DNA from 3 places in the Mesorhizobium sp. M5C.F.Ca.ET.164.01.1.1 genome. Region 1 is predicted to be linked to each of the others. Evidence: predicted binding sites of a transcription regulator. Region 1 holds the regulator's gene; each other region holds the start of a gene.
What was found. Region 1 encodes LexA, which represses DNA repair genes until DNA is damaged. Its sites were predicted from a motif close to TGTTCNNNNTGTGTTCNG; they were not measured.

Region 1 (7,224 bases):
CTGCGATGTTCGGCGAAGGCGAAGGCGGGACCGGTTTGATCCCCTCGCCCACCGGCGACGGACAGATCCTATTCAAGATCGCCGAAGTCTTCGAGCCTGCCGGAGCCGACGCCAGCTCGGTGCCGGACGACGCGCAGAAATCGTTCACCGCCGGCATGTCCGACGACCTGCTCGACCAGCTGGTGGCGCAGCTGCAGACGCAGTACGACGTTCGCATCGACCAGACCGCCGTTGCCCAAGCCCTGACCAGATGAGCGCGCTCAAGACCCATATCGCTAAGGTCGCCACCGGCAACTCCCTTTCCTTTGAGGAGGCGCGCGAGGCCTTCGACATCATCATGTCGGGCGACGCTACGCCCGGCCAGATCGGCGGCTTCCTGATGGCGCTGCGCGTGCGCGGCGAGACGGTGAGCGAGATTTCCGGCGCCGTAGCCACCATGCGCGCCAAGATGCTGCGCGTCGACGCGCCCGCTGGCGCCATCGACATCGTCGGCACCGGCGGCGACAATTCGCACAGCGTCAACATCTCGACCGCGTCCGCCTTCGTCATCGCCGCCTGCGGCGTGCCGGTGGCCAAGCACGGCAATCGCGGACTATCATCGCAGACCGGCGCCGCCGACGTGCTGACCGCGCTCGGCGTCAAGATCGATATCCCGCCGGAAACGATCGGCCGCTGTATCCACGACACAGGCGTCGGCTTCATGTTCGCGCCGGCGCATCATCCGGCGATGAAGCATGTCGGCCCGATCCGCGTCGAGCTCGGCACCCGCACCATCTTCAACCTGCTTGGCCCGCTCTCCAATCCGGCCAGTGTGAGCCGGCAGATGGTCGGCGTCTTCTTGCCGGAATGGATCATGCCGGTGGCCGAGACGCTGAAGGCACTGGGCGCCGACCACGCCTGGGTCGCCCATGGCGACGGCTATGACGAGATCACCACCACCGGTGAGACCCAAGTGGCCGAACTGGTCGGCGGCGAGATCCGCAGCTTTACACTGACCCCGGAAGCGGTCGGGCTGAAGCGGCACACCAAGGACGAGTTGCGCGGCGGCGACGCCGCCTACAACGCCCAGGCGCTGCGCGATATGCTGGACGGCGCTGCCGGCGCCTTTCGTGATACGGTGCTGATGAACGCCGGCGCCGGACTGGTGGTGGCGGGCAAGGCGACGACGCTTGCCGACGGCATGGCGACGGCAGCGCAAGCCATCGACAGCGGCCGGTCGCTGAAAGTGCTCGACCGGCTGGTCGAGATTTCGAACGGATAGAGCCGTGTCTGATATCCTGCGCAAGATCGAAGCCTACAAGCGCGACGAGATCGCCGCGGCGAAGGCGCGCGTGCCGCTTGCCGAGATCAAGGCGCGGGCGAAGGACACCGATGCAGCGCGCGGCTTTCTCTCGGCTCTTGAAGCCAAGCGCAAATCCGGCAGCTTCGCGCTGATCGCCGAGATCAAGAAGGCGAGCCCGTCCAAGGGCCTTATCCGCGCCGATTTCGATCCGCCGGCACTGGCCAGGGCCTATGCAAAAGGTGGCGCCGCCTGCCTTTCGGTGCTGACCGACGCGCCGTCTTTCCAGGGTGCGCCTGAATTCCTCACCGATGCGCGCAACGCCGTGACATTGCCCGCCTTGCGCAAGGATTTTCTGTTCGAGCCTTATCAGGTGTTCGAAGCCCGCGCGTGGGGCGCTGATGCCATCCTGATCATCATGGCGAGCGTCGATGACGCCGTGGCCAGCGAACTCGAAACGACGGCGTTCGAACTCGGCATGGACGCGCTGGTCGAAGTGCATGACGAGGCCGAGACGGAACGCGCGCTGAAACTGTCATCGCGGCTGATCGGCATCAACAACCGCAATCTCCGGACGTTCGAAACCAGCATCGAGACCTCGGAGCGGCTCGCGAAGATGGTGCCGGCAGACCGCCTGCTGGTCAGCGAGAGCGGTATTTTCTCGCACGAAGACTGCCGCAGGCTGGAAAAAAGCGGCATTGTTACCTTCCTCGTCGGCGAAAGCCTGATGCGGCAACAGGACGTGGCCACTGCGACCCACCTGCTTTTGACGGGCAAGGCGCCGGCTCATGCATCGGCCCGAAGATCGGATTCGATTTTTGGAGAGCACGATGCGTAGATTTAGAGGGTTAGAGCGTACTTTGTGCGTCCAAACGGACGCACGTCGCTCTAAGGCTGACTGACGATGACGGCCGCCCTCACCCATCTTGCCGCACAGGGTGAAGCCAACATGGTCGATGTCGGCGACAAGGCTGAGACGACGCGCACGGCGATCGCCCAGGGTCTTGTCTCGATGCTGCCGGAGACGCTGAAAATGATTCTCGACGGCGATGCCAAGAAGGGCGACGTGCTGGGCACGGCGCGCATCGCCGGCATCATGGCGGCCAAGAGGACGCATGAGCTGATCCCGCTCTGCCATCCGCTGCTGTTGACCAAGGTATCCGTTGACATCGAACCGGACGCGACGCTGCCAGGCCTGAAGGTCACGGCGCTAGCCCGCGTCACAGGTAAGACCGGCGTCGAGATGGAAGCGCTGACCGCCGTCTCGGTCGCCTGCCTGACCATCTATGACATGGCCAAGGCGGTCGACCGCGCCATGGTGATCTCGGGCATTAGGCTGGTGGAAAAGACCGGCGGCAAATCCGGCGACTACAAGGCGGACGCCAAGGGGGCAGGCCAATAATGGCACTGCTTCCGGTCGCCGAGGCGCTCGAGCGCCTGCTTGAGGATGCTGCGCCCTTGCAAGCTGAATGCGTCGCCCTTATGGACGCCGCCGACCGCGTGCTGGCGGAGCCGCTTCTGGCGCTCCGCACCCAGCCGCCGTTCGACGCGTCCGCCATGGACGGCTACGCCGTGCGGGCCGAGGACGTCGCGTTCGTGCCCGCAAGACTTTCGGTGATCGGCATGGCGCCAGCCGGACGCGGCTTTGCCGGAACAGTCGGCCCGGCGCAGGCCGTGCGCATCTTCACCGGCGCGCCGCTTCCTGCAGGCGCCGACACCATCGTCATCCAGGAGAATGCCAGGGATCTCGGCGGCGGCAGCGTCGAAGTGACCGCGTCGACGGTCGAAGGCCGCAACATCCGCCGCCTCGGGCTCGATTTCTCGAAGGGCGACGTTCTGCTGGAGAAAGGCCGCCCGCTTGATCCGGCGGCATTGTCGCTGGCGGCGTCGGCCAACCACCCGCAGGTCAGCGTGGTGAAACGGCCGCTGGTCGCCATCATCGCCACCGGCGACGAATTGCTGCCGCCGGGCAGCAACCTTGGCCCCGACCAGATCATCTCGTCCAATGCCTATGGCGTCGCCGCCGCGGCCCGCTCGGTCGGCGCCAGCGCGCTCGATCTCGGCATCGCCCCCGACCGCAAGGAGGCGATCGCCACGCTGGTGAAACAAGCGGTCGACGCAGGCGCCGACGTCATCGTCACGCTGGGCGGCGCCTCGGTCGGCGACCATGACCTGGTCCATGACGTGCTGACCGGTGAAGGCATGACGCTCGATTTCTGGAAAATCGCCATGCGGCCCGGCAAGCCGCTGATGTTCGGGCGGATGGGCGACATCCGCTGCATCGGCCTGCCTGGCAATCCGGTGGCGAGCCTGGTCTGCACGCAGCTCTTTCTGAAGCCGCTGCTTGCGCGGCTCGGCGGCCGCGCCTTCCGGCAGGACATGCGTCAGGCGCGGCTCGGCGCCGCCATGTCGGCCAACGATCTCAGGCAGGACTATGTACGCGCGGTGGTGAAGGAAGAAGCCGGCACGCCACTGGCAACCCCGTTCGGCATCCAGGATTCCTCGATGCTCAAAATGCTGGCCGACGCCAACGGGCTGATCGTGCGCGAGCCATTCGCTCCCCCAGCCGCGACGGGAGCCGCGTGCAGCGTGCTGATGCTACGCTGAACAAAACGTCAACACATTCATTAAACTTTAAACGGTTGCGGAACACAACTGGAACAGATAGTGTTTGTTCTGGGTTTGTTTTTCTGATTCTGTTGGGGGTTGCGATGCTGACACGCAAACAACATGAACTGCTGATGTTCATCCACGAGCGGCTGAAGGAAAGCGGCATTCCGCCCTCGTTCGACGAGATGAAGGAAGCGCTCGACCTCGCCTCCAAGTCGGGGATCCATCGGCTGATCACGGCGCTGGAGGAGCGCGGTTTCATTCGCCGCCTGCCTAACCGGGCCCGCGCGCTGGAGGTGCTGCGCCTGCCTGATTCGATCGCGCCCGGCCTCAATGCGGCGCGCAAATTCTCGCCAAGCGTCATTCAGGGCAGCCTTGGGCAGGGCAGCCTCGGACGACAGATCAAACCGGCGCCTTCGCGCCTGCCCGCGGCCGGCAATGACGACGACGTCGTTGCCACCATCTCCATACCGGTGATGGGCCGCATCGCTGCCGGTGTGCCGATCGACGCCATCCAGCACCAGACGCATTCGATCTCGGTACCACCGGACATGATCACCGGCGGCACGCACTACGCACTGGAGGTCAAGGGTGATTCGATGATCGAGGCCGGCATTTTCGACGGCGACACGGTCATCATCCGCAACGCCGACACCGCCCAGCCTGGCGAGATCATCGTCGCCTTGGTCGACGAGGAGGAAGCGACGCTGAAGCGGTTCCGCCGCAAGGGCGCCTCGATCGCACTGGAAGCCGCCAATCCGGCCTATGAGACGCGCATCTTCGGGCCGGACCGGGTCAAGGTGCAAGGCAAGCTCGTCGGACTGATCCGGCGTTACTGAGCGGCAGGCTTGTTGGGTTTCTCGGCCCTGCGGTATGGCGGCAAGCCCCTCGCCTCGCGCGAAAATCTCCGCTGCTCGTGCCAAGGCCTATATGGCTGTCTGACGGCAAAACGGATTTCTGCGCGCGTCGTCGCTGATAGCGGATCGAAGAAGACAGCGGCACTGCCCATGCGAGCGAGCTGCCGTTTGGTAACGACGAGAACCAGCGGATTGCGGCAGGGATCATAATAGGCTGTGGCATCGTCGATGACGATCAAATCCGCAAACGCACAGGCTGGCCGTGCGGTTTTGCGGTCGTCGGCGAGTGCGATGATCGCGCCGGACGGGTGCCGGGCGAGGCACAGGCCGGCAGTGCAGTAGAAGGGCGCTCCCGGCGGCAGGTCGGCCGGGTCGGCGATGTCGAACCGCACGTCTCCTTTTTCGAATGTCTCTGGCTCGACAATGGTCGCTGAAACCAGCGCATGTTTCCAGTTGTCGGTGGTGAATTCGTTCGAACGAACCCGGTTGACGGCAAGTTCGCCGCCGCCGATCGGCAGCGCCACCAGATGCGCATCTTCCGAAATCAGCACATCGGGGGTGCGCGTGTCGGAAATCGTCAGCAGGCCGGCGAGCGCAAAGGGAAGTGCCGCAAGCCGCAACCATGTCGTCGCCATCGTGGCGATGACCAGGGCGACCGTCACCAGCAGAACCGACTGCAACGAGATCAGCCCGACTGCATCGACCGGCGACCGCTCGGAAATCCATCCCGATATTGCGATCATGGCCGTCAGTCCCTTGCCCATCATGTAGAGGAAAGGTCCGTCGAAGCCGAAAGGCATTGCCAGAGCGCTGAGGACGGCCAGGAACATGACGACCGTGACGATTGGCATGACCGCCAGATTGGCGAACAGGCTAAGCGGCGATACGCGCTGGAAGTGCCAGATGGCGAAGAGCGCGGTGGCGCTGCCGGCAATGATGGAGGTCATTGCGATGGTACCTGTCCCAGCGGCGAGTTTTCGCGTGACGAAAGCGACCGGCGACCGTCGCTGTGGCGGCGCCGTGGCCCTGTCGGTACGATAGTCGGACCAGCCGGCATAGGCGCCCACGAGAGCAGCAGTCGCGGCGAAGGACATCTGGAAGCTTGGGCCGACCACCTCGTGCGGCGAAACGACGATGACGGCGATGGCAGAAATCGTCAGATTGCGCATGGTAAGTGCCGCTCGGTCGAACAGCACGGCGACAAGCATTACCGCCAGCATGATGAAGCTGCGTTCAGCCGCGACCACGATACCGGAAAAAATGAGATAGGCAGCGATGGAAAGGAGTGCGGCAGCAGCCGCATATTTTTTGACCGGCCGGCGTGACGAAAAATCGGGAAACAGCGCAAAGACGCCGCGCAGCAATCCCATGATCGTGCCGGCGACAAGCGCCATGTGCAGGCCGGAAATCGAGATGATGTGGTAGATGCCGGTGCGCCGCATCGATTCGTTTATCTCTTCGGGAATGCCGGCACGCACGCCGACCATCAGTGCGGCGGCAATCTCCCCCTCGGCGCCACCAATGCTGTCCCTGATATGGTCGGCAATGTTTTCGCGCGCCTTTTCGATCGAAGAAGAAAGGCGCGCGGCGAACGGCGCATCCTCGGAAACGACGATCTTCGGATTGCCGAGGAAAAAGCCACTGGCACCGATACCGGCGAAATAGCTGTCAAAGGAGAAGTCATAACTGTCCGGCCTAACCGGGCCAGTCGGAGGCAAAAGCCTCACATAACCAGTTGCCACCGAGCCTGCAGTCATCTCAGCGGGAATTTTGCGTGCCGAAACCCTGACACGTCCCGGTGCATAACGCAGTGTCGGCCGGGCGGTCGACATCACGTCGATGGTCAGTCTGATCCGGCCGTTCGCCATCTGATCGAGCCTAACGACACGGCCGGTGAGCTGGGTCTGGATTTCCGAACCGAGCATCTGCGTTCCCGCGCGCCAGGTTTCAACCTTGGCGGCGAGAACACCGAGTGCGCACAGCAACGCTGCCATGAAGCACAGATGCGTCTTGCGCCATGAGCGGGTGACAGCCGCACACAATGCCGTGAGGACCACGACGGCAATGGGCTGCGGAAAGTCCGGTTCGACGGCAAGCGAAAAATAGACGATCACCCCGCACGCCAGAAAAACCGGCACCAGCAGGAAGGCGACGCCGCGGTCGAGTTCCAGGCCGGCTGCCGAGGCCACGCTGTTGCGGATACCGGATGGTGAAAGATGGCTGAGCTGTCGGCGGAAACGAATGACAGGCCCGGGTTGTGGAGCCGGTATTGGCGCGGAGCGGTCCGGCGAAAGAGGCTGGGTGGCCGGGTGCGATGCAGGCAGCGAAGCGGGTAGCGGCTCGGCGTGAGGAACGTCGGCAAACAGCGATCGTTCGCTGACGCTTGTGATCGCGCCCTCGCTCTCGTCCTCGCCCCGGCCTGGTCCAGCCATCGGGTCTGCCCCTTGCGCCCTTGACCTCCTATGCTACATGAACGCG
Region 2 (7,224 bases), on a different contig from region 1:
TTGAGAATGGCGATGCGCGCCTTGGCCGTTTGCAGGTGGGCATTGACGGCATCGCGCACCTTGTCATCAGGCCATGCCTTGACGAGATCGACATGCGCCACCTGAGCGGTCGCATGGACGCCGGCATCGGTGCGGCCGGCGCTGCGCAGCGAGACCTGTTCGCCGCAGAATTTCTCGATCGCCTGCTCGATCGCCTGCTGCACCGAAGGCTGGTCTGCCTGACGCTGCCAGCCGGCATAGAGGCTGCCGTCATATTCGATGTCGAGGCGAAAACGCGGCATTCCTAAGCAGGATTGAGGTTAGGCGGCGAGCGCGGAGCTAAAGGCCGAAGCGTAGACCAGCCTGCCGGTCTCAGGCGCCTCGCCCCAGGCCAGCGCCTGCAGCGCTTCGCCCTGGTACTCGCTTTCGAACTTTTCGGCGCGCGCATGGCTGTAGCCGAAGCGGCCATAATAGGCAGGATCGCCAAGCACTACCGCCAGCGCCTCGCCGGCTTCCTTCAGGCGGATATGCGCCTCGCGGATCAGCGCGCCGCCGATGCCGGTGCCATGGAATGACGGCTCGACCGCCAGGGGCGCCAGCGCCACCGCGGGAAAGCTCTGGCCGCCGTTCTGCACGAAAAGCCGCGAAAACAGGATATGGCCGACCACCTGTCCATCTTCTTCCGCCACCAGTTCGACAACGGCGTCGCCGCCGCTGACCAGCGCATCGACCAATCCGGCCTCCGCCTGCTGGCCGAATGCGTGTTCCTCGACAAGGCGGATCGCCTCGCGGTCTCGCGGCGTCGCCGCGCGTATCGACATCATGCTCATGAGAACTTCATTCCTTTTTCGAGCTTGGCCCCGCGCAGAAACTCCTGCGCGGCAATGGGCCTTCCGCCCGCACGTTGAACTTCGACCAACCTGATCGCGCCTGACCCGCAGGCGACCGTCAGCCGGTCGTCGAGAATTCCTCCCGGCTCGCCGGCGCCTTGCGAAAGCGTCGAGCGAAGCAGTTTCAGCCGTTCCAGGCGGCCGCCGATTTCGGTCTCGCACCATGCGCCGGGAAAGGGCGACAGGCCGCGAATCTGATTGTGGACTTCGCCAGCAGGCCGCGTCCAGTCCACGCGCGTCTCCGCTTTATCGATTTTTTTGGCGTAGGTCACCCCCACCGTCGTTTGAGTCGTAAATGTCAGGGCGTCCCGTTCCAGCCGTGCCAGCGCTTCCGCCATCAGCGCGGCGCCAATGAGCATCAACCGATCGTGCAGATCGCCGGCCGTCGTATCGGGTCCGACGGCGCATTTTTCGACCATCGCCACCGGGCCGGTGTCCAGGCCTTCTTCCATCCGCATGACCATCATGCCTGTCTCGGTATCGCCGGCCATGATGGCGCGCTGGATGGGGGCGGCGCCGCGCCAGCGCGGCAACAGCGACGCGTGACCATTGAGGCAGCCGAGCCGCGGCGCCTCGAGAATGGGTTTGGGCAACAGCAATCCATAGGCGACGACCACGGCGACATCGGCCCGCAAGGCGCGGAACACCTGCTGCTCGACCTCGCTTTTCAGCGACACCGGCGTCCGCACCTCGACGCCCAGTTGCTCCGCCTCGCGCTGAACCGGCGACGGCGTCAGTTCCAGCCCGCGGCGACCGGCGGCGCGCGGCGGCTGCGTGTAGACGGCTTCTATCTCATGTCCGGCTTCCGCGATCGCCCGCAGCGTCGGCACGGAGAATTCGGGCGTACCCATGAAGATGACGCGCAGGGGCATCTTTGAGCCCTATCCCACCAACTTGCCCGGCGCCTTGTTGCCTGCCTTGTCCCTGGCGAGCTTCTTGAACTTCTTCACCACCATGTCGCGCTTCAGCTTCGAAATGTGGTCGATGAACAGAACGCCGTTGAGATGGTCGATCTCATGCTGCAGGCAAGTCGCCATCAGCCCTTCGGCTTCGATCTCCTGCAGCTTGCCGTCGCGATCGAGATATTTGACCCGCACGGCGGCGGGACGCTCGACCTCGGCATAGTAATCCGGGATCGACAGGCAACCCTCCTCGTAGACCGAGCGCTGATCGGCGCTCTCGAGGATTTCGGGATTGATGAAGACATGCGGCGCCGGCGTCTCGTCTTCCTTGGCGAGGTCGATCACCAGCATGCGCAGCGGTTCGCCGACCTGGATCGCCGCCAGACCGATGCCCGGCGCATCATACATGGTGTCCAGCATGTCGCCGGCCAGTTTGCGCAAGGCGCCGTCGACACGCTCGACGGGTTTTGAAACCTGGCGCAGGACGGGATCGGGAAGGATGATGAGCGGCTTGATCGACATGGCGTCTCACCTAAGACCTCGCACGAAAAGCGTCAACCGGGGCATTTGCAGCGCCGTTCACGTTTTGATCTGTGCCGTCAGGCCGAATCATCTATGCTCTCCAGTATGAACGAGTTGACAACCATCCTGTCCGAACCGATCGCCCGGCTCGGCGCCACGACGATCACGCTCGGCCACGCATTGGCATTCGGCGCGATCCTGTTCCTGGGTCTGTTCGTGGCGCTCGTCGCCGCGCTCTGGCGCTCGGCGAAGGCGCGTGCGGTGGCTGCCGCTGAAGCCGCCGACCACGCCCGCGACGCCGAGGCGCGGATGGCCGGCATCTTGGCAAGCCAGGCCGAGATGCAGGGCCGCATGGGCGCCATCGCCGAAGTGTTCGGGGCCCGGCAGGCCGAACTCACACAGTCGATCGGCCAACGTCTCGACGCGATGACCGGCCGTCTCGGCCAGACCATGACCGAGCAGACGAAATCGACGCATGAGAGCCTCGCCAAACTGCAGGAGCGGCTGGCGGTCATCGATACCGCGCAAGGCAATATCCAGTCGCTCGCCAGCCAGGTCGTTCAGCTTCAGGCAATCCTCTCCAACAAACAGACGCGCGGCGCCTTCGGCCAGTCGCGCATGGAGGCGATCGTCGCCGATGGCCTGCCGCACGGCGCCTACGAATTTCAGGCGACCCTGTCGAACGGCAGCCGACCCGATTGCCTGGTGAAGATGCCGAACGGCGCGCCCGCACTTGCCATCGACGCCAAGTTTCCGCTGGAAGCGTGGAACGCCATCCGTGCCGCCGAAGGCGTCGATTTGCAGAAGGTCGCCGCACAAGCGTTTCGGCGTGATATCGAGGTGCATGTCCGCGATATTTCCGAAAAATACCTGATCCAGGGCGAGACGCAGGACACCGCCTTCATGTTCGTGCCGTCGGAATCGGTGTTCGCCGAGATCCACGAGAATTTCGAGGGGATTGTGCACAAGGCGCACCGCGCCCGCGTCGTCATCGTCTCGCCGTCGCTGCTGATGCTGTCGATCCAGGTCATCCAGGCGATTCTCAAGGACGCCCGCATGCGCGAGCAGGCGCATCTGATCCAGGGCGAAGTCATCCGGCTGATGGAGGACGTCTCGCGCCTCGACGAGCGGGTGCGCAAGCTGCAGAGCCATTTCGGCCAATCGGCGAAGGATATCGACGACATCCTCGTCTCGACGTCGAAGGTGACCAAGCGCGGCCACAAGATCGAGGCGCTGGAGTTCGGCGCGCAGCCGACGGAGGAAGACGCCGGATCGGCCGGGACGACACATGGGACCGCCGCGAGGGCCGAAGCAGGCGCGCGCGTCGCCGACTCCAAGACCGGCCAGCTGAGGCTAAGGGTGGTCGAAGGCGACGACTGAGAGGCTATTGCTCCTCGATGATCGTCGTGCCTTCGAACTCCGGCAGCCAGTGCAGCGCCGAGCGGTGCCAGATCTGTTTTCTCGGGATCAGTTGTTCGCGCTGCCGCGCCGTGCCGACCCTGATGCCGTAGACTTTCGGCCCGTCGCCAACCGACGTGGCGTAGAGATGCGAACCGCACTCGCCGCAAAAGGCCTGGGCGCGCCTGGCGCCGCTCGGTGCGGTCTTGATGTAGATCTTCGGCGTGCCCTTGGTGATCCGGTAGTGGTCCTCCGGCGCCGGCACGGTCACGCGGAAGGCCGTGCCCGTCAGTTGCTGGCAATCGGTGCAGTGGCAGATACTGGTCTTTTCCGGATCGACTTCCGCCTCGTAAGTGATGGCGCCGCAATGGCACCCGCCGTCGATCTTCATCTTCATTCCTCCCAAAATCCGTTCGGCAACAACCGCTCAAGGTTTTTCATCGAGCCAAGACTGACGCTAGTACCGTGCCGGGAATAAGCTATAGTTCAGATGCTAATTACTGCCGGGCGCTTGCACAATGGCTGGACTGGGTGAACAGATTGCGCGTCAGCAGCGCACCATGGGACCTCTCCTGGTGGCGGCAGTGGTCATCGGCCTTATAGGTCTGCCCGTCGCAGCCTGGCTCGATCTCCGAGACCTATCGGAACGGATGCTGCGCACGCAAGCCAGCGAAATCAGCCGGATCATCGACGAAATGCGCGGATTCTACGGCAGCGAAGTCGTGGGACGCGTGCTGAAAGCAGACGACGCCGTGACCGCGACGCACAACTACCGGGACGTGCCAGGTGCGATCCCTATTCCAGCAACCCTCTCAATCGAACTCGGCAAGCGCATCAGCGCTCACGACGGGTCCGTCAAATATCGGTTCGTCTCGGATCTACCTTTCAAAGGTCGCGACCCCCACCAGCTCGATGTATTCGAGCGGAATGCAATCTTTGCTTTGCGCGCCAACCCGAGGGAGCCGATCATCGAAGTCTCGGGTTCGCTGTTTGACCGGCACGTCCGCGCCGCGGCCCCGGTTGTAATGGGACAAGTCTGCGTGACCTGCCATAACTCACACCCGGACAGCCCCAAGACGGACTGGAAGGTAGGGGATGTCCGAGGGATCCAGGAGATATCAGTCAATCAGCCCATCGCTGCGAACGTCCTCGCTTTCAAATATCTGCTCCTATATTTCGGTTTCGCGGCGGCGGCGGGCCTGACCTTCATTCTCCTGCAGCGTCGGCAGTCCGCCTTGGTTCAGGGCATCAATAAGGAGCTTTCCGAGGCAAACGACTTCCTAGCCGCGATTTCATTGAAGATCGCCAAATACCTCTCGCCTCAAATTTACAAAAGCATCTTCAGCGGCCAGAAGGACGTCACCATCGCGACCGAGCGCAAGAAGCTCACGATCTTTTTTTCCGACGTCAAGGATTTCACCGCGATCGTGGAACGGCTCCAGCCCGAGGACCTGACGGTTCTCCTCAACGAGTATTTCACCGAGATGTCGACGATCGCGCTCAGACACGGCGCCACCGTCGACAAGTTCATCGGCGACGCGCTTCTTGTGTTCTTCGGAGACCCCGAGACGCAAGGCGTCGAGGAAGACGCGAGAGCCTGCTTGCGCATGGCTGTCGACATGCAGCGTCGGCTGGAGCAGTTGAACAGGGTGTGGCGTGACCGCGGAGTCGAACGGCCCTTCCAAGCTCGCATGGGCATCAACACGGGCTATTGTAATGTTGGAAACTTCGGTTCCGATGATCGGATGGACTACACGATCATCGGAGCCGAAGCGAACTTGGCGGCCCGTCTGCAGTCGATTGCCAAGCCCGGCGGCATCTGCCTCAGCTATGAGGCTTACGCGCTCGTCCGCGACCTTGTCCGGGCGCGCCCGTTAGCACCGATTGCCATGAAGGGGATCAGCCGGGAGGTTGTCCCCTACGAAGTCGAGGGCCTCCTGGGTGAACTGGCCCAGCGCCCTCAGGTCATCAGCGAGCACGCGACTGGCCTCGACTTGTTCCTCGATGTTGAGGCAATCGACGAGAACGGGGTCGAGCGGGCGAAGAAACGACTTTCGGAGGCGCTCCTGGCCTTAACCATCCGAAGCAAGCCCGCCGCTTTTTAGGTTCTTGAACGTCTGACCGCATTTGAGACTTCAACGAAGTGATCTCCATGCCGTGTGGATCTACAGAGCACATTGGCAAGCGCCACTAGACCGGCCGTTCGAGAACGGACGCGCGGGACTAGTGCATGGACCAGCGCGGTTTACGAGCGAATTAGAAATCGGTTGACGTCAGCCGGCTGGCGCCAGCGCCAGATTATGCCTCTTGCGGTCGGGCGTTTCTCTTGGTTCATTTCGCTTGCCACAATCGGAGGAAACGAATCATGGCTAAAGGTGCGATGAAGGCGGGCAAAGAAGCCCGCAAGCCGAAAAAGGACGCGAAGAAACCCGCCGCTGCCCCGACCCTGAAAGCGCCGCCCGTCAAAGCGACCAAACTCAAGGACAGGTAACTCTCGGCGTTTCGACGCGAGGTCATGACCGGCGGCATTTCAGGACCAATCGACATTCAGCGATTGGTCCTGAAATGCCGCCGGCGTTGCTGTTGATTGGGCACCCGAAATTTTTAAATCAATGCAGTGAGACGGCTTCGCGCTTTCCCCGAAATCGGCCGGGACGACCCGCAATCCAATGGAGCGAGCCGATGTCATGGATTCTTCTCTTCTTCGCTGGCCTGTTCGAGATCGGCTGGGCGATCGGCCTCAAATACACTGATGGCTTTTCGAGGCCGCTGCCGACGGTCCTGACGATAGTCTCGATGGTCGTCAGTCTCGCCTTGCTCGGACTGGCACTGAAGACGCTGCCGGTCGGCACGGCTTATGCGGTGTGGACCGGCATCGGCACCGTCGGCACGGCGCTGCTTGGCATCTGGCTGCTCGGCGAGCCTGCGACCGCGATCAGGCTGGCCTGCATCGCACTCATCGTCTGCGGCATCATGGGATTGAAACTCGCGGCCTAAAGCGCGTCGCGTCTGAAGAGATTCATGCGGCGCGCTTTAGTTCTTTTTTTTGCATGTCGTCCCAAAACCGCTGCGCACTTTTGGGCGACATGCATAGGTTTTGCTGCAAGGCCGCAGCACAAACGCCTTCAGGGCCGCTGCAAGGCGGCCCTGAATTTGATTCGTGAATCGCGCTTTAGGAGCGCTAGCGAGCGGAAAAGCCCGGAGGCGTCCTGCCGGTGCGCTGCTTGCGCGCCGCATAGCGCGCGTCGCGCTTGGCCTTGCGCTCGGCCTCGTCGGCAAGCAAACGAGCGATGCGCTCGTTCTCTTCGGCTTCCCGGATCTTCGCTTCCGCCTGCGCCGCTTCTTCCGCAGCAATACGCGCTGCTTCGGCAGCAGCTTCGCGCTCGGCCTTTTCGGCCGCTTCGCGCGCCAGCTTTTCCTGCTTCAGCCTGGCCTTTTCGGCCTCGCGTATCGCACGAGCTTCGAGGATTGCCTTGCGTTCGGCCTGTCGTGCCAGCACCGCTGGATCGTCTGCTGCCGGCCTTGCCTTGAAG
Region 3 (7,224 bases), on a different contig from region 1:
TTCGCCATGATCCGCTGGCGCGCCATCCTGAAGCAAGCGCGCTTGAAACGCGGCCACGCCTGATCGGTGCGGGAAGAAATAGGCTCGTCGTTCGGTTGCATTTTTCTGGGGCGTTTGCGCCGCCCCTCATCCGGCTGCCGCCACCTTCTCCCCGTATAGGACGGGAGAAGGGAGCTTGCCGCAGCCTTGGCGCTTGCTCTGCAACGCTGGAGATTAACGAAATCCGCCGCAAAGGCGTCCTTCTCCCCGTCACTATACGGGGAGAAGTGCCCGGCAGGGCGATGAGGGGCGGCGCGACGTTGCTAGTTAAGCTGATGATGCGCTGACGAGCGACCACTTCACCTCGAACATCAGGGCTGGTGCTTCACTGCCCCCAGCGGTGAGCGCGCCACCACTGGTGACGACTGGATGATCGCGGTGTTGGTCATCGCAAACGGAATGATCCGGTCGATCACCCGTTCGAGCTCGGCCACCGAGCCGACATGCGCCAGCGCGACGAAACAGTCCTCGCCGGTCACCCGGTCGCATTGCGCGATTTCCGGCAGATCGCGGATGATCTCGGCGACCACAGCCAGTTGCCCGGGCACCGGCCTGATCCGCAGCCATGCCGACAGCTTCATGCCGAGCGCGGCCGGGTTGATCCGCACCGTATAGGCCTCGATGACGCCGCTCTCCTGCAGCCGCCGGATGCGCTCGGCCACGCTCGGCGCCGATAGGCCGACGGAACGCGCCAGTTCGGCGGTGCTGGTGCGCGCATCCTTTTCCAGCAGGCGAAGGATTTTCAGATCGGCCGCATCCAGATCGGCATTTTCGTTTCGAAGGCGTTTCAGGAAAAACTCCTTGGTTTTGGATAACCCGCGATCTCGTTGGCCGAGCATTATCCATATAAACTGGAAAGATCGCCTGCGATAATGATCACATGGATGATCCAGCGCAAGTCTCCGTCGCACGCCCTGCCCTCACCGGCCGAGCCTTTATAAGCCTGGCAACCTCGCTGCCGCCGCATGTCTGGTTCGGGGTCAGCGCCGTGTTCCACTATCTCGGGCCGGCTTTCGCCGTGCTGCTTTTCCCGCATGTCGGCGTGCTCGGCATGGCCTGGCTGCGCATCGTCACGGCCGCCCTGGTCTTTACGCCGCTGACCCGGCCATGGACGGTCTTCGCCCGCGCCGACCGCCCGACAAGACTGCTGCTTCTCGCCTTTGGTGCCTGCCTGGGCATAATGAATTGCTCCTTCTACCTGGCGCTGCAACGCTTGCCGATCTCGCTGGTCGCGGCGATCGAATTCGTCGGCACCATCGGCGTCGCGCTTGTCGGCGTCAGAAGCCCGCGCAATGTCGCAGCCCTTGCCGTCGCCGTCATCGGCACCTTGCTGCTGATCGACGTCAAATGGTCAAGCGACCCGATCGGCCTGTTCTGGGCCTTCCTCAACGGCGCGCTGTTCGTTGGCTACATCGTGCTTGGCCATCGCGTCGCCGCCGCCGGCGCTGGCGACGGCATCGCCGGCCTGGGTGCCGCCATGGCGGTCGCCTTCCTCATCGTGCTGCCGATCGGCTTCACCGATGCGCTGCCGGCTTTCTCGGCGCCGCCACTGCTCATCGCCGCCATCGGCGTCGGCATCTGCTCGTCGGTCATCCCCTATATCTGCGACCAGCTTGCCATGTCGCGGCTGCCGCGCTCGAGCTTCGCGCTGATGCTGTCGTTGCTGCCGGTCACCGCCACGCTGATCGGCGTCATTGTGCTCCGCCAGATACCCAGCCCTATCGATTGCATCGGCATTGCGCTGGTGGTGGCCGGGGTCGCTTTTCACAAACCGGCAGATGCCTGATCAGGCAAGCTTCTCCCTCAGAAAGGCGATCGTCCGGCCCCAGGCGAGGTCCGCCGCGTTCTTGTCGTAGCGGGCCGCGGACGTGTCATTGCTGAAGGCATGATTGGCGCCTTCATAGACATAGACCGTGTACTCGACCTTGGCGGCATCGAGTTCCTTCTTGAAGGCGTCGATACCGGCATTGATGCGGGTGTCGAGCCCGGCATAATGCAGCAGCAGCGCCGCCCTGATCTTCGGCACATCCTCGGCCTTCGGCTGCATGCCGTAATAGGCGACAGCGGCAGCCAGATCCGGCGTGTTGGCCGCCAGCGTGTTCACCGTGCCGCCGCCCCAGCAGAAGCCGACCGCGCCGACCTTGCCGTCGCCATCCGCGTGTTCTTTGAGGAAAGCGACTGTTGCGACCGCATTGGCGACGGTCTGCGCCGGATCGAGCTTGGAGAACTGGTCACGCGCCTTGTCTTCGTCGGCTGGCGTACCACCGAGCGGCGACAGGAAGTCCGGGGCCAGCGCCACGAAGCCTTGCAGCGCCACGCGCCGCGCCACGTCGCGTATATGCGGATTGAGCCCCCTGTTCTCATGCACGACGATGACAGTCCCGAGCTTGCCGGACTGGCCGGCCGGCTTGACCAGATAGCCCTTCATCTCGCCGCCGCTGCCGGGATAGCTGATGTCCTCGCCCGTCACGCGGGAATCATCCTCGGCAACGATCGCCGCCCGTGCCGAATTCGCCGCCAGCAGCGGCGCAATTGCGGCCGCCGCCGCACCTGATCCGGCAAGCCTGGTCAACTTTTCCATGAAGCGCCGCCGGTCGAGCGTCAGATGCGTGTATTCGTCATAGGCGTCAATCATCGCCTGGGTAATGGCGGGTCTCGTGACGGCTGGGCCGGCAGGGCTCGGCTTTGTCATGGCGCTCTCCTCGGCTTCGGGAACATGTCCGCCGCGCAAGATAGGGTAGAAGCCCGCACGGTCCAGTCACGGATCAGTGAGGCGCTGCTGACGCAAGCGCAGGTCCGCCAGACCGGCGGCTGGTCCAGGATGATACTCTTTCCGACCGGTGCGCTCCGCGGCGCGCCCATGGGCAACCGCGCACCTGCGTCCTGCATCCTCCGACCCGCCGTGCCTGTCGAGCAGGCCGGCGCTATGGCTGGCGTGCCATCGGGATTTGCAACTCCCCCACCTGGATCGAGAACAAAACGGAGACACTTCTGGCCTTTCGCTGCCGAATCACTACATTCGGGGGCAATGTCCGGCTTTTCGGAAGACATGCCTTTTTTTGACGAACCGAACGCGCGGCCCACGGCCCCGTCCGGCATTGCCGCGCGCGCCATGGCTGCCCGCAGCGGCCACACCAACGCGCCCGACTATCTGAACGGGCTCAACCCCGAGCAGCGGCTGGCGGTGGAAACCACCGAAGGCCCGGTTCTGGTGCTGGCCGGCGCCGGCACCGGCAAGACGCGCGTCTTGACCACCCGCATCGCTCACATCCTTGAGACCAAGAGGGCCGAGCCTTGGCAGATCCTCGCCGTCACCTTTACCAACAAGGCGGCGCGCGAAATGAAACAGCGGATTGGCCTGCTGGTCGGCCATCAGATAGAGGGCATGCCGTGGCTCGGCACCTTCCACTCGATCGGAGTAAAGCTGCTTCGCAGACACGCCGAACTTGCCGGGCTCAAATCCGACTTCACCATTCTCGACACCGACGACGTCGTGCGCCTGATCAAGCAGCTCATCCAGGCCGAGGGGCTGGACGACAAGCGCTGGCCGGCCAAGCAGTTCGCCCAGATGATCGACGGCTGGAAGAACAAAGGTCTTGGCCCCGCCGACATTGCCGAGGGCGACGCCCGCGCCTTCGCCAACGGCAAGGGCCGCGAGCTCTACAAGGCCTATCAGGAGCGGCTGAAGACGCTGAACGCCTGCGACTTCGGCGATCTCCTGTGCCATCCGATCCGCATCTTCCGCGACAATCCGGACGTGCTGAAGGAGTACCACAAGCGCTTCAAATACATCCTCGTCGACGAGTATCAGGACACCAACACCGCCCAATACATGTGGCTGCGGCTGCTGGCGCAGCGGCCGGGCGGGTCGCAACCACCAAGACGTGGCTCTCCGGGCGGCCTTGTCCCAAACCCCGGCCGATCTGGAGTTCCTGATAGAACAGAGGCTGGCAGCTACAAACCTGCAGCGCCAAAGGATGATCCTTCGGACGAAAGTAGCGAGGCCAAGCTAAACACCGCTTATGACTGGGATATGCCGGCCGCGGGCCGCAAGCCCGACCGGGCGTCCGAGCCGTTGCGAGGCCCCCGCGGAGGGCTCGCGCCGGCAGGCGCGGAACAGCCCGTGAGCGAAAACAAAGTCAACATCTGCTGCGTCGGCGACGACGACCAGTCGATCTATGGCTGGCGCGGCGCCGAGGTGGACAACATCCTGCGCTTCGACAAGGATTTCCCCGGCGCCACGATCATCCGGCTGGAGCGCAACTACCGCTCCACCGCGCACATCCTCGGCACCGCCTCCCATCTCATCGCCCACAATGAAGGCCGCTTCGGCAAGACGCTGTTCACCGAAAAAGTCGCAGAGGACGACGAGAAAGTGCATGTCCATGCCGCCTGGGATTCCGAGGAGGAGGCCCGTGCCGTTGGCGAAACCATCGAAGCCTACCAGCGGCAGAAGCACAATCTCAACGACATGGCCATTCTTGTCCGCGCGTCCTTCCAGATGCGCGAGTTCGAGGACCGGTTCGTCACGCTCGGTCTCAACTACCGCGTCATCGGCGGCCCGCGCTTCTACGAGCGCCTCGAAATCCGCGATGCGCTGGCCTTTTTCCGCGTCGTCGCCCAGGGCGCCGACGACCTCGCCTTCGAGCGCATCGTCAACGTGCCGAAGCGCGGGTTGGGCGAAGCCACCATACGCCAGATCCACGACACCGCCAGGGCGCTGCGCATCCCGATGCTGGAGGCTGCGGAAAAACTCGCCGAGAGCGACGAGTTGAAGCCTAAGCCGCGCGCAGCGTTGCGCGAGGTCGCCGCCAATTTCGAGCGCTGGCAGAAGGCACTGGAGACCACGCCGCACACCGAGCTTGCCGAGACCATCCTGGAGGAGAGCGGCTACACCGACATGTGGAAGAACGACCGCTCGGTGGAAGCCCCCGGCCGGCTGGAAAACCTCAAAGAATTGATCCGCTCCATGGAGGAGTACGAATCGCTGCGCTCCTTCCTCGAACATGTCGCACTCGTCATGGACGCCGAGCAGAACGCCGAGCTCGATGCCGTCAACATCATGACGCTGCATTCAGCCAAGGGCCTCGAATTCGAGACCGTTTTTCTCCCTGGCTGGGAGGAAGGCCTGTTCCCGCACCAGCGCGCGCTCGACGAGGGTGGCCGCTCGGGGTTGGAAGAAGAACGGCGGCTGGCCTATGTCGGCCTGACCCGCGCCAAGAGGAACCTGCATTTGTGGTTCGTCTCCAACCGCCGCATCCACGGCCTGTGGCAATCGACTATCCCGTCGCGCTTCCTCGACGAACTGCCGGAAGCCCATGTCGAAGTCGCCGAGAGCGGCAACAGCTACGGCGGTTACGGCAATGCCTACGGCGGCGGCTCGTTCGCCTCCGGACGGGGCGGCCAAGGAGCAGGAAGGCAGAATCCTTATGGCGCCTCGCGCTTCGACAATGTCGGCGAGGAAAAATCGGGTAGCTTCTCCAACAGCTATGCGACGCCCGGCTGGCAGCGCGTTCAAGCCAATCGCACCGAGGCGACGGACCGCAATTGGGGCACACGCTCCGGCCACCAGGTCGAGCGCATCGGCTATGGAGAGACCGACTCCGGCTATGGCGCCGGCCGCACCTCAATCAAAGGCCGCACCATCGATGGCGAACTGGTCGCCAAATCCGTCGCCGACACACCCTCGGCCTTCAATGTCGGCGACCGCGTCTTCCATCAGAAATTCGGCAACGGCAACATTGCGGCGATCGACGGCAACAAGCTGACCATCGATTTCGACAAGGCCGGCCAGAAACGCGTGCTGGACGGGTTTGTCACCGGGGTGTGAACGTCCGCCCTGCCCTCACCGATATCGCGCCTGGTTCCATTTGTGGCCGAGCAGCGACAGGATGATGATCAGCCCGTTGAAGAACTGCACATAGAAGCCGCTCAGGCCGGCCGCGACGACACCGGTCTGGATGAACGACACCGTGACCGCACCGATCGCACCGCCGACCACCGTGCCGATGCCGCCCCAGGTTGGCGTGCCGCCGACGAACACCGATGCCAGTACCGGCAGCAGATAGCCGTCGCCGGCCGTCGGCCACCAGGTGAAATTGATCATCACCGAAAACGTGCCGGCGATCGCAGCGCCGATGCCGACGAAGACGAACACTTTCACCCGCACCCGCTTGACGTCGATGCCCATCTGCTGGGCGCTGTCGGGATTGTCGCCGACCACCCTCACCTGCGCGCCGAAGCGATGGCGGTTATAAAGCAGCGCCGACAGCACGACGAAGGCGATGGCCCAGAAGATCTGCACCGGGATGCCGTAGATCTGGCTGGAGAAGATCTTGTAGGCCCAGCTGTCGGCGAGGCTGGTCAGCGCCGTCGATTTGCCCTCGTTGATGATCTGGATCAGGCCGCGCAGCAGGAAATTCATGCCGAGCGTGGCAATCAGCGACGACAGCCCGCCATAGACCACCAGCGATCCGACGAGGAAGCCGAGCAGCGTGCCCGTGGCGATAGCGGCGGCAATGCCGAGGAACGGATCGTAGCCGGCCTGCACGACCAGCGCGAACACCCAAGAAGCAAAGCCCATCGTCGCCGGAAACGACAGGTCGATCTCGCCGCAGGTGACGACGAAGACCAGCGGCACCACCACGAACAGCGCCACCGGCAGCGTGGTGAGCACGGAACTGTAGAGATACCAGGTGGTGAAGACGGCCGGGTTGGCGATCATGAACACCGCCATCATGACGATGAACACGGCAAGCGTGCCGAGCGCGGCGCGGTTGTCGAGGATGAACCCGCGCAGCCAATTGTCGGACGGGTGTCTCCACTCTTTCCGAGAATTGCCCGGGCGGGGCATGCCGGCGGACGGCTCGTGCAGATCGGGCTCCATTGTCTTGCTCATCGTGCTCTCTGCTCCGCGTCGCCGGCGTCGTGCAGTCCCGGCAAACCGCCCGGATGCGCCACGTCTTCCATGAAGTTGATCAGGTCTTCGGCCGACTTGACCTCGCTGCGATCGGCGGTAAGCGCGACTTTGCCGCGGTCGAGCACCACGAAGCGATCGGCGATGTCGAAGACGTGGTGGATGTTGTGGCCGATGAACAGGATCGAGCGTCCGCTTGCCCGCACCTGGCGCACGAAATGGAAAACCTTGGCGGTCTCGGTCAGCGACAGCGCCGTCGTCGGCTCGTC

Region 2: the regulator LexA is predicted to act here: its motif matches at 2,348-2,365, upstream of EN807_RS03155 (DNA recombination protein RmuC).
Region 3: the regulator LexA is predicted to act here: its motif matches at 3,010-3,027, upstream of EN807_RS16320 (UvrD-helicase domain-containing protein).

Annotation. Positions count from the first base shown of each region.
Region 1 is NZ_SRTG01000007.1:226,261-233,484, reverse strand. It holds gene EN807_RS28125 (SurA N-terminal domain-containing protein) at 1-254, shown strand, start outside; gene trpD (anthranilate phosphoribosyltransferase) at 251-1,261, shown strand; gene trpC (indole-3-glycerol phosphate synthase TrpC) at 1,266-2,117, shown strand; gene moaC (cyclic pyranopterin monophosphate synthase MoaC) at 2,184-2,681, shown strand; gene glp (gephyrin-like molybdotransferase Glp) at 2,681-3,886, shown strand; gene lexA (transcriptional repressor LexA) at 3,991-4,728, shown strand; gene EN807_RS28095 (ComEC/Rec2 family competence protein) at 4,722-7,178, opposite strand.
Region 2 is NZ_SRTG01000001.1:660,018-667,241, forward strand. It holds gene truA (tRNA pseudouridine(38-40) synthase TruA) at 1-281, opposite strand, end outside; gene EN807_RS03140 (N-acetyltransferase) at 300-809, opposite strand; gene fmt (methionyl-tRNA formyltransferase) at 806-1,735, opposite strand; gene def (peptide deformylase) at 1,751-2,293, opposite strand; gene EN807_RS03155 (DNA recombination protein RmuC) at 2,399-3,673, shown strand; gene EN807_RS03160 (GFA family protein) at 3,678-4,082, opposite strand; gene EN807_RS03165 (adenylate/guanylate cyclase domain-containing protein) at 4,210-5,796, shown strand; gene EN807_RS37360 (hypothetical protein) at 6,057-6,182, shown strand; gene sugE (quaternary ammonium compound efflux SMR transporter SugE) at 6,374-6,688, shown strand; gene EN807_RS03180 (DUF6481 family protein) at 6,873-7,224, opposite strand, start outside.
Region 3 is NZ_SRTG01000001.1:3,309,132-3,316,355, reverse strand. It holds gene EN807_RS16345 (hypothetical protein) at 1-63, shown strand, start outside; gene EN807_RS16335 (Lrp/AsnC family transcriptional regulator) at 351-878, opposite strand; gene EN807_RS16330 (DMT family transporter) at 920-1,825, shown strand; gene EN807_RS16325 (dienelactone hydrolase family protein) at 1,826-2,731, opposite strand; gene EN807_RS16320 (UvrD-helicase domain-containing protein) at 3,068-5,869, shown strand; gene EN807_RS16315 (ABC transporter permease) at 5,885-6,937, opposite strand; gene EN807_RS16310 (ATP-binding cassette domain-containing protein) at 6,934-7,224, opposite strand, start outside.